DNA from 2 places in the Flavobacterium sp. B183 genome. Region 1 is predicted to be linked to the other one. Evidence: riboswitches for the same ligand, from Rfam matches in the RefSeq annotation. Region 1 holds a riboswitch; the other holds the start of a gene.
What was found. A riboswitch is a leader RNA that binds a small molecule or an ion and turns the genes downstream of it on or off. The one in region 1 is predicted to bind cobalamin.

Region 2: linked by a shared signal. The riboswitch ahead of M4I44_RS21215 (TonB-dependent receptor) and the one ahead of M4I44_RS00465 (TonB-dependent siderophore receptor) in region 1 are both predicted to bind cobalamin.

The regions. Positions count from the first base shown of each region.
Region 1 covers NZ_CP097434.1:86,455-91,950, forward strand. Annotated here, with positions in the region: gene cobT (nicotinate-nucleotide--dimethylbenzimidazole phosphoribosyltransferase) at 1-1,208, shown strand, start outside; gene M4I44_RS00455 (adenosylcobinamide-GDP ribazoletransferase) at 1,266-2,051, shown strand; gene cobC (alpha-ribazole phosphatase) at 2,036-2,569, shown strand; cobalamin riboswitch at 2,637-2,840, shown strand; gene M4I44_RS00465 (TonB-dependent siderophore receptor) at 2,867-4,720, shown strand; gene M4I44_RS00470 (YncE family protein) at 4,725-5,496, shown strand, end outside.
Region 2 covers NZ_CP097434.1:5,185,881-5,191,376, forward strand. Annotated here, with positions in the region: gene M4I44_RS21205 (cell surface protein) at 1-12, opposite strand, end outside; gene M4I44_RS21210 (YncE family protein) at 152-1,297, opposite strand; gene M4I44_RS21215 (TonB-dependent receptor) at 1,294-3,342, opposite strand; cobalamin riboswitch at 3,457-3,658, opposite strand; gene M4I44_RS21220 (beta-ketoacyl-ACP synthase III) at 4,101-5,084, shown strand; gene M4I44_RS21225 (amidohydrolase) at 5,306-5,496, opposite strand, start outside.

The DNA.
Region 1 (5,496 bases):
TTCTCGATTTACCTGAAAACATTGAGCCGTTGGGGTATTTCTGCATCGGAAAACCTGCTACAAATTATGATAATCAGCCCATGTTGCAGCAATTACACTGGAAACAAAAATCAGAGGCTCCGGATTGTACGGAAATCAAAACTACCGTTGAAAATCTAATTCCAAATTTAAATTTAAACTCAAAAACAGAAAGCTCAAAAGATTTCAACTTCAGCACTCAGCTACAAGACAAAATAGATTCGAAGACCAAACCCATTGGCGCTTTAGGCACTCTCGAGACTTTAGCCTTTCAGATGGGAACTGTTTTTGAAACGTTAAACCCAAAAATCATAAATCCTTCTATCGTTGTTTTTGCTGCCGATCATGGCATTGCTAATCATGGCGTAAGCGCTTACCCGCAGGATGTCACAAGACAAATGGTGACCAATTTTCTGGAAGGCGGCGCTGCCATTAACGTCTTCTGTAAGCAAAATGACATTCAGTTATCCATCGTTGATGCCGGTGTTAATTATGATTTCCCAACCAATGCCAATCTGATTAATGCCAAAATAGCCAAAGGAACACAATCCTTTCTACACCTTCCCGCAATGAGTGAAGCAGAGTTACAGTTGTGTTTTGAAAAAGGAAAATCAATTGTGGAAGACATTGCAAGAAAAGGCTCCAATTGTATTGGTTTTGGTGAAATGGGAATTGGAAACACCTCTACTGCCTCGGTATTGATGAGCCTTCTAACCGGATTCTCTATCGAAGAATGCGTCGGAAAAGGAACGGGTGTTGAAGATGAAAAATTACTTCAAAAACAAGACTTACTGCGAAAAGCTATTGAAAATTATACCGGTCCGGCCGAGTTAAAACAACAGCTGGCCTACTTTGGAGGTTTTGAAATTATACAAATTGCCAGCGGGATGTTAACTGCTTTTGAGAACAATATGCTCCTTCTGGTGGATGGATTTATTTGTAGTACAGCCTTTTTAATCGCTTCAAAAATAAATCCTGCTATTCATAAAAATGCGGTCTTCTGTCACTGTTCCGCCGAGAAAGCCCATCAGAAATTATTAGATTATTTAAATGCAAAACCTATTCTGAATCTGGATTTGCGCTTGGGAGAAGGTACAGGCTGCGCGATTGCCTTTCCAATTCTGAAATCAGCTGAAGTTTTTCTGAATGAAATGGCCAGTTTTGAAAGCGCGGGAGTGAGCCGGAAATAGTTTTCACTCTCAGTTTACAATTTTATCCTTTAATTTTGCCTTAATCAATTATCTTAAATGAAAAAAGAACTACATATTTTCTTTACCTGTTTAATGTTTTACACCAGAATCCCGTGCCCTAAAAACATCAATCATGATCCTGACTATTTAAATAAGGCAACACGTTATTTTCCTTTCATTGGTTGGATTGTTGGGAGCATTTCCTTTCTGGCTTTTTATCTTTTCTCGCTTTTTCTCTCTATTGAAACCGCAGTACTTTTGGCTATTATCGCCTCAATATTAACCACCGGAGCTTTTCATGAAGATGGTTTTGCTGATGTTTGTGATGGTTTTGGAGGCGGCTGGACCAAAGAAAAAATTCTGCTTATTATGAAAGACAGTGCGATTGGAGCTTACGGAGCGATTGGTTTAGTTTTACTATTTCTATTAAAATTCAAACTGCTTTCAGAATCCATTTCACTTTTTACTACTAACATTTTTCTAATTTTCCTCTTATTCATTTCGGCCCATTCCTTAAGTCGCCTTGCAGCAATATCAATTATTTTCACACATGAATACTCCCGCGATGATGCGACGAGTAAAAGCAAGCCTATAGCTAAGAAACACAGTTGGAAAGAAATTACAGGTTCGTTCTTCTTCGGACTAATTCCATTATTGGTACTTTCATTTTTTCAATCTGAATTTCTTTTGGCAATTATTCCGGTATTCATCATGCGTTATTTTTTAGCCCGCTACTTCCAAAAATGGATTGATGGTTACACGGGTGACTGCCTGGGAGCAACGCAACAGGTTTGTGAAGTTATTTACTATTTAAGCATTCTTCTGATATGGAAATTTATCTAGTTCGTCATACCGAAACAACCTGCGAAAAAGGGATCTGCTACGGTCAGACCGATGTAGATTTGGCTGTTCCATTCGAAGAAATCTTTAAGGATATTGTCTCGCAATTACCTCCTAAGGCCCTACTCTTTTCAAGTCCTTTGAAACGTTGTACTATGCTGGCAGAATACATTCAGAATACTATAAAACCAGCTTCCTTTATTATGGACGGTCGTTTAATGGAAATGAATTTTGGCGATTGGGAATTGAAAAACTGGGATGCAATTCCTGCGGAAGAACTTAATCCCTGGATGGAAGATTTTGTCACCACACAAGTCCCAAATGGGGAGTCTTTTACAATACTTCATGAAAGAGTGGGTACGTTTTTAGAAGATTATGTTTTCAACCAGACAGCTCCTGTAGTCATTGTCTCACATGCGGGTGTGATCAGAAGTATTTTATGTCATCAGTCCGGATTACCACTAAAAGACGCTTTTACCAATAAAGTAGCGTTCGGACAGGTTATTAAAATAGTGAATTAAATTATCATTTGTTCAGAATCCCTCTCCAAAACGAAAACAAATTTGAAAATTCAATAATTTTAACTTTATCTTTGCAGAAAATTAAGGTTGTGTTCATTCATACACATTAAAAGGGAATCAAGTCATAAATCTTGAGCTGTACCCGCAACTGTAAGCTTTGTTCTGAAAAGAATGCTTGTTGTTAACTACAAAACCACTGCTCGCGCTGACGAATGGGAAGGTAAACAACAAGACGCAAGCCAGGAGACCTGCCTTTATAATCAATATCGAGCTCTCGGGAAAAAGAGTGTAGAAATTATGACTTTGAAAAAACTTTTTGCTCTTTGTTTCTTATTGTTGTGCCAGATTACTGTGGCGCAGAACGATTCTATTACGAAACTTAAAACAGTTGTCGTTTCTGACGCTAATCTTAAAAAATACTCCAATTCACAATCGGTTTTAAAACTAAATGACTCTGTTATTGGCAAAAATGAAGCCTTATTAACGGATTTGTTAAACTTTAATTCGACCATTTATTTTAAAGAGTACGGCCGTGGAATGCTTTCTACAGTTGCTTTTAGAGGTACAACATCATCGCAAACGGCTGTAATCTGGAACGGAATCAACATTAATTCTCAAATGAACGGAAGTACTGATTTTAATACCATTTCCGGATCCGATTATAATTCTATAAGTGTAAAAGCAGGAGGAGGAAGTGTTATTTACGGTAGCGGAGCCGTTGGAGGAACCGTACACTTGAATACGGATCTCGCTTTTTACAATAAATTTGAAAACAGTTTAAGATTGGATTACGGAAGTTTCAACACGATCGGAATTAATTATAAAACAAGTATCTCCAATAAAAAATGGAGTACTCAGATTGGTTTTTCTAAAAATAGTTCTACAAACGATTATAAATACCTGAACCAATACAACTGGAAAGGCGAACAGCGCTGGAATCAAAACGGTCAGTATGATGTTATTACCCTAAGTGCCAATGCAGGATATAAAATCAACGACAAAAACAGTTTAAAGCTATATACCCAAACCTCAAACACAGACCGAAATACCTCATTAGTTTCGGAATCTGAAACTAAAAGTAAATATGTAAATGGTTTTAATCGGAACTTATTGGAATATGATGGTGATTTTGGCAGATTCAAAACCAATTTAAAAACAGCCTATATTTTCGAAAACTATAAATATTATGCCGACAATTCGAGCAATATTTACACTTATGGAAAGACCGAAAACTTCATCTCTAAGGCAGATTTAGGCTATCAATTACTGGAATCGATACAACTAAATGGTATCCTGGACTACAACCGAACTAAAGGATACGGAAGTGGTTTTGGTGATAATGTTAGAGAAATAAGTTCTGCTGCTTTACTTATAAAACAAGATATTTCTGCGGACTGGAAAAACGAATTTGGGGTTCGTAAAGAGTTTACAGACAATTACAAATCACCCGTTCTATTCTCCGCAGGTTCCTCCTATCAATTTGGGAAACTGTACAATTTAAAATTGAATGTATCCCGTAATTTCCGAATTCCAACTTTCAATGATTTGTACTGGGAACAAGGCGGAAATCCTAATTTAAAACCGGAGAGTTCTTATCAGGCCGAAATTGGAAACGTTTTCACCATTAAGAACTTCTCTTTGACTCAGACTTTTTATTATATCAAAATAAAAGATCTATTGCAATGGGTCCCGGGAGCTAATGGTATCTGGTCACCGCAAAACACAGACAAAGTAAACAGTTACGGAGCCGAAACACTATTGAGTTGGAAAAAGAGTTTTGGCAAAAACAACCTGACTGCAAATGCGACGTATGCCTATTCAATTTCAGAAAATGTAGAAACCAAAAAGCAATTGTTTTTTGTTCCTTTTCATAAAGTAACCGCTGCCATCGCTTACTCAAGAAATAACATTTCAGCCAATTATCAATTTCTGTATAATGGATTTGTGTACACACAAGCTGACAATGACCCCGAAAAAATCGTATCGGCTTACACTGTTTCGAACATTGGTGTAGACTACGATTTTAAACTTTTATCTTCTTTCAAAGTAGGCATTCAGGTTTTGAATGTTTGGAACACCTTCTATCAAAGTCTGGAATACCGACCTATGCCCGGAAGAAATTATAACCTGTACTTAAACTTTAAATTTTAAAATAATGAAACTAACTAGATTATTCCTATTAGCATTAAGCGCATCGCTTTTTGTTTCTTGCTCTAATGACGACTCTGACGGACCTAAGGGAGTTTATGATAATGGCGTTTTCATCTTAAATGAAGGAAACTTTACTGACGGTGGCTCCGTTTCTTTCATATCTGACGATTTAAATACTTTCACAAAAGATGTTTACAAGACAGTAAACAGCAGTGATTTCGTTGGAAAATATCTTCAAAACATCTTTTTTGACGGAGACAAGGCTTATATTATTGCCGGTGGATCAAATGTTATTAATGTAGTAGACCGTTATAGTTTTAAATTGATTGCAAAAATTGACACCGGACTTGCTAACCCTCGCTATGGTGTTGTAAAGGATGGTAAAGCTTATGTAACTAATGCTAATACCTATCCTAGCTACACTGACCCGGAAAAAAACCCTAACGCCAATATTGACGATTATGTTGCCGTAATTAATCTAAGCACAAATACTGTTGAATCTAAAATCGAATTGAAAGGTACAGGAAACAGAATTGTGTTAGATAATGGAAAACTATACATCACTGAGCCAAATAACAGCGACAAGTTGTTGGTGGTAAACATTACAACCAAAACAGTAGAAACTGTTACTATTGGTTCAGATGCAGATTCAATTGAAGAAGAAAACGGAGTTCTTTTTATCCTTAGAAAACCTTACGGTGCTGCCGGGGAAATTGTAAAAGTAAAAATTTCAGACAAATCTGTTTCCAAAATTGCTTTACCTGCTAATTTAGGAA
Region 2 (5,496 bases), 370 kb from region 1:
GACTCTTTTCATATTTTTTTATTTTTATTCTTTAATGACAGATAATTGCTGAGGTACAACAAAATAAATTTCCAGTGAGCGTAACATCTAATTCTTCACTCTTTACTCTTTATTCTTTATTCTTCACTTTTCACTTTTCACTTTTCACAACTTACTTTTTAGTTATAAAAGCAATATGTGCCGGAATATTACCTGCCGTAGTTTTCCATTTTAATTTTCCTTCGGGAGTAAAACAGTAGATGTAACCTGTTACTACGTAATTTTGGGCATCGGTAATGTATATTTCTTTCGTTTCGGGATTTACTTGTAAACCGTAAGGAATCATGATATGCTTATCGGTGCCGTCTGTAATGATTTTATCGTTAATCACTTTTTTGGTCTTTGTATCTAATATTCCGTACGTAACCTTATTACTGTTGGTCAGATAGCTCCATGAAACGCTGTAATAATAGAGCAAATCATCGACCAGACAGGTTGCTGAAACGGGAATATCAAGCTGCATTTTCTTTTCATCCGTCTTCGTATCAATCACAAAAAGATTAGACGGTGTGTTGTAATAATCACCTCTGGAACTCACATAAATATCCCCCCTGCTGTCTACCTGCATGCTATGAAGATTAATCCCCACATCGATTTTTTTTATTTCGGTAAAAGTTTCAAGATCGATAACAGATACGGTACGGTCATAATTAGGTACTTTGTAACCTCCTGAATTGGCTACATACAATTTTCCGTTATGTACCACCATTTGTTCCGGCTGATAACCAACGGTCACTTTGCGTTTTATTTCTAAGGATGTGGTATCTATTTCGGCTACAAATCCAATTTCGGCATTTGGGTCAATGGCAACAGGGCCTGAATACGAACTTACGTAGGCTTTATTTTTGTAGAAAGTGACATATCGGCAATTCGGAATGTCTATTTTTTTGATTCGTTTTGCGGACCATTTGTCGATTACCTCAACCTTATTGGAGCAGTTGATCACCGCATACACTTTATTCCCGTAAATTTTTATATCATTACCCACATCCCCCAGTTCTTTTACTACTGTTGGATTGCGTTCGGAGTAAATATCGGTGGTATAATTCCCGGTTCTGTAATTGAACACGTCAATACTGGCACGGTTCATTCCCATATTACCTTCGTTTAAAAGATAAAATCCTTCTATTTTGCCATCGCTTCTGGGTGCGGCTACACTTTTATCCGAAGAGGGAAAAATAGTTTCTTCTTCTCTACAGGAAACCAAAAGAAGAGCAACAAATAAACTAAGCAGGAATTGGGTACTTCTCTTTTTCATAGTGCAATACTGATTATAAATTTTAAAGTACGGCCCGGCATCGGATAGTTATAAATCACTTCGTACTGCTGATTCAGGGCATTGTTCAATTCGATCGTTCCTTTTATTTTATACTGATGAAAGGAGAACATTTTCTGAACCGCCAAATCATGGGTGTACCAAGGCTGCACTTCATTAATTTTGATATTGTTTACATTTCCGTTGTAGCGTTTTCCTACATATATAAAACTGTAGTTAAAATTCCATGACTTATAATCTGCATTTAATATTCCGGATCCGCTGTGCCGGGGTGTGTAAGGAATCTGATCTCCGTAAGAGGATAATTCCAAACCGGCAAACTTGGTGTAATCTCGACTCTCCGAATACGTATAGGTTAAATGAGTAGTCAGATTTACTTTGCCGAAATGCATTTTCATATCCACAGCCGACTCTATTCCCTTTCCTTTCACCTGCCCGATATTAGTCATCATCCAACGGAATAAATTTCCGGTTGGAGCAGCAATTATTTTATCTTTAGTATTGGTATAATATCCATCGACCTGAAGAGAAAACTGATCCAGGAAACCTTTCTCTACTGGTATGTTGTAGGTAAATCCAATGTCATATTGATTCATGTATTCGGGCCTTAAGGTACTGGAACCGACCATCGTATAATACAAATCATTAAAAGTGGGCATTCGGAACATACGTTTCGCAAAAGCTCTTACATTAAAATCATAAGCTTTAAAAGGAGTGTAACCCAAAAATATAGCAGGAGTAAATTCTGTTTTATCGGGAGCTTTGGCATTGTAACGTACTTCTTCCTGCACGTGCATTCCCACAACGCTGCCCAAAACTTTAAAGCCATCCAGTCTATAGGAACTTGCCAGCGCAAACAAAGCGGTGTAGCGCTCCGGATAAGAGAACAGGGTCTTTATCCCTTTTCTGGTTGCATTAAGGCGGTTGTACTGAAAATCAGTTGACAACGAAACGTCCCAAGTGGGTAGAATCTTGTACAGATTGACTGCTGAAAAATAATATTCCTGTTGGTAATAACTATCGTCAGATTGGGCACCTTCGGTAACTACTTCACCCAGTACACTGGTGGTGTCTCTGGCTACATAATGAGTATAATCATAAGCATATTTTGCCTTAGCCTGAAATTTATATCTTTCGCTAAGATCTTTTATAAAAGTACCCTGTGCAAAAAAATTCTTGTCGTACTGTCTAAAACCATCCGAAAACTTATTTTCTACAATAGCTCCCGGTGCTCCTCTTTCGGAACCGTAATAATACACTTTGGCATCCCAAGTGCCGTTCTTCATTTTCCCATACAGACCAGACTCGAAACGGAATGCTTCTATATCACTATTGTGTCTCGTGGCTGAGGTATCATAAGCCACAGTACCGTCGAGATTGTTTCTTTTGTATCTGAATTTGTATTCGCCATTAGATTTTATGTATTCAGAACTGGCGCTCCAACTTACTTTATCACTTAATTTATGCTCCAATCTAAAAGAAAGGTCATTGTAATTGATGGACATGGTTTTATAACGCAGTAAGAAATTGGTCTTTTTGTTATTCTCAAAAACAGGCCGTTTGGTGCGCAAATAGATAGTAGAAGCTGCCGCAAAATCTTTAGCCGACTGAAATATTTCACTCTTCTGACCATTATACATGGTGAGAGATTCCATATCATCGAGAGAGTATTTTCCTAAATCTGTAACTCCGTTCTGTGCATTTCCTAACTGAATTCCGTCGTAAAAAACACCCACGTGATGCGTTCCCATGTTGCGTACATCCACCGTTTTAAGTCCGCCCAAACCACCGTAATCCTTGATTTGTACTCCGGCAAAATAACGAAGTGCATCGGCAACATTGTGGCTGGCTAAGTTTTCAAGCAGTACTCCTGAGAGGCTTTGTACGGGAATCACTTCCTGATAAGGTTTTGCTTTTAACAGTACTTCTTTCAAAACCCTCAGACTGTCCTTAGTAGTCTGCGAGTGAAGTACGACGGGAGCTAACAATACGAAAAGAAATAAAAGTAATTTTCTGGTCTTACACATCACTGATTTAATTAAATAAACTTCGGGATATGATCGTCAAAAAAGCAATAAGGCAGGATCCCGTTACAAAATAACAGGTCCGTTTATTGTTGTTCAACTTTATTCCACGAAAGTCTTAAACTATGTGATTCCGGCAGGTCTCCTGACTTGTTCCATCTTTAAACAGCCTTCTCATCCCGCAAAGCGGGGCAATGGCATGAGTAACGTTAAAGACTTTTACAGAACTTACAGTAGCGGGTCTGTTCAGGATTTACACCTGATTCCCTTTTAACTGTTTTCTCTAAAGAAAAAACAGACCTTAATCTGGCCGTAAAGATAGAATTATCTTTATAAAAACAAGAGTTAATTAGTTCATATTACACTTTTGACAATGAATGAGACCAAATTTCATTCATTCATTAAAAGAATGCTGTTTTAAATATTCTTCACTTTTTTAAACCTACCCGTAACAAAAAAGCATTTTTGCGACCAATAATAGGTTCAGTTGGATTGCTTTTTTATAAACATTGAAGAACTGAAACAAAATCATTCAAAACAGGAATTGATTTTATTAATAATGAAGTGAAATAGAAATATTAAAAGTAAATTAACAAATCCCGAGATTTTTGCGTCTTTATATTTGTTAAATTGCGCCCCTGTAAATGAAGATGCCCCTCGTACTACATATTCTTCGAAAAACTCTTGTAAAATGGACTGGAGAAAGGTTTTGGGCCGAAAGTCAAAATTAAAAGAACACTAAAAGAGAAACAAAAAATTCAATGAATACAACAAAGGCTTCCATTATTGCTATTGGAGGATATGTACCGGAAACGGTTTTAAGCAATACTGATTTAGAAAAAAGAATAGATACAACAGATGAGTGGATTACCTCTCGAACAGGCATAAAAGAAAGAAGAATATTGGATGACCCTACACTGGCAACCTCAGATATGGCTTCTTTCGCCATTAAAGATTTAATAAAAAATTATGATATAAATCCTCTGGATATTGATTGTTTAATACTCGCAACATCAACACCCGATCATATTCTTACTCCCGCTGCCAGTTTGGTATGCGAAAAAGCAGGATTGAAAAGCGCCTGGGGATTTGACCTTAACGCTGCCTGCAGTGGTTTTTTATACGCACTTTCGGTAGGCGCAAGCTTTATTGAAAGCGGCAGATACAAAAATGTTATCGTAGTTGGTGCCGATAAAATGAGTTCGATCGTTAATTATGAAGACCGAAACAGCTGTATTTTATTTGGCGACGGCGCTGGTGCTGTACTTTTACAACCTACTACAGACGGTCGTGGTATTCATCAAAACATTTTCAGAACAGATGGAACAGGAGCTGAATTTCTTTCTGTACGTGCCGGAGGTTCTCTTTTGGCAACAACAGAAGAAACCATTCAAAACAAACAGCACTTTGTACATCAGGAAGGAAGAACCGTTTTTAAACACGCTGTGAGAAACATGAGCGGTACTTCGAAAGAACTAATGGAAAAAGCTTCATTGACTCCGGATATGGTAGACTGGGTAATTCCTCATCAGGCTAACTTGAGAATTATTCAGGCAGTAAGTGAAGAAGTTGGTATTCCTATTGAGAAGTTTAAAGTAAACATTCAAAGATACGGTAACACTACAGCGGCAACCATCCCGTTATGTCTTTGGGATTTCAAAAACGATTTCAAAAAAGGAGATAATCTTGTTATTACGGCTTTTGGAGCAGGATTCTCCTGGGGCAGTATGTACATCAAATGGTAAATAGTATATAAAAAAATTACGCTAAATTCTTATGCTGAGGTAACTCATCATAAATTTAATATCGATTTCAAATAAAAAAACAATCAGAACCTAGTGGTTCTGATTGTTTTTTTATGCTTGTAATTCAGATTAAACATAAAATCCAAACCATTATTCTTTTGCAGGCAACTGTATCTCTTCTGGTCAGCTTATTGACGGTAAGAAATACGTTTTCATTTTTTTTACAAGCCGGTCATCTGTCCTGCTATCATTTTACCTTTAAAAAACACGCCTTCTCTTTTTGGCAAACGAGCTACCGCTTCGGCAGAACAGCTTGCTTTTACCAAAATAAAATGCGCATCATCCCCCGCTGCCGGCCATACGCGTACACCTGCATCGTTAAGCGGCAACACCTCGTTTGTGGTGGCGATAT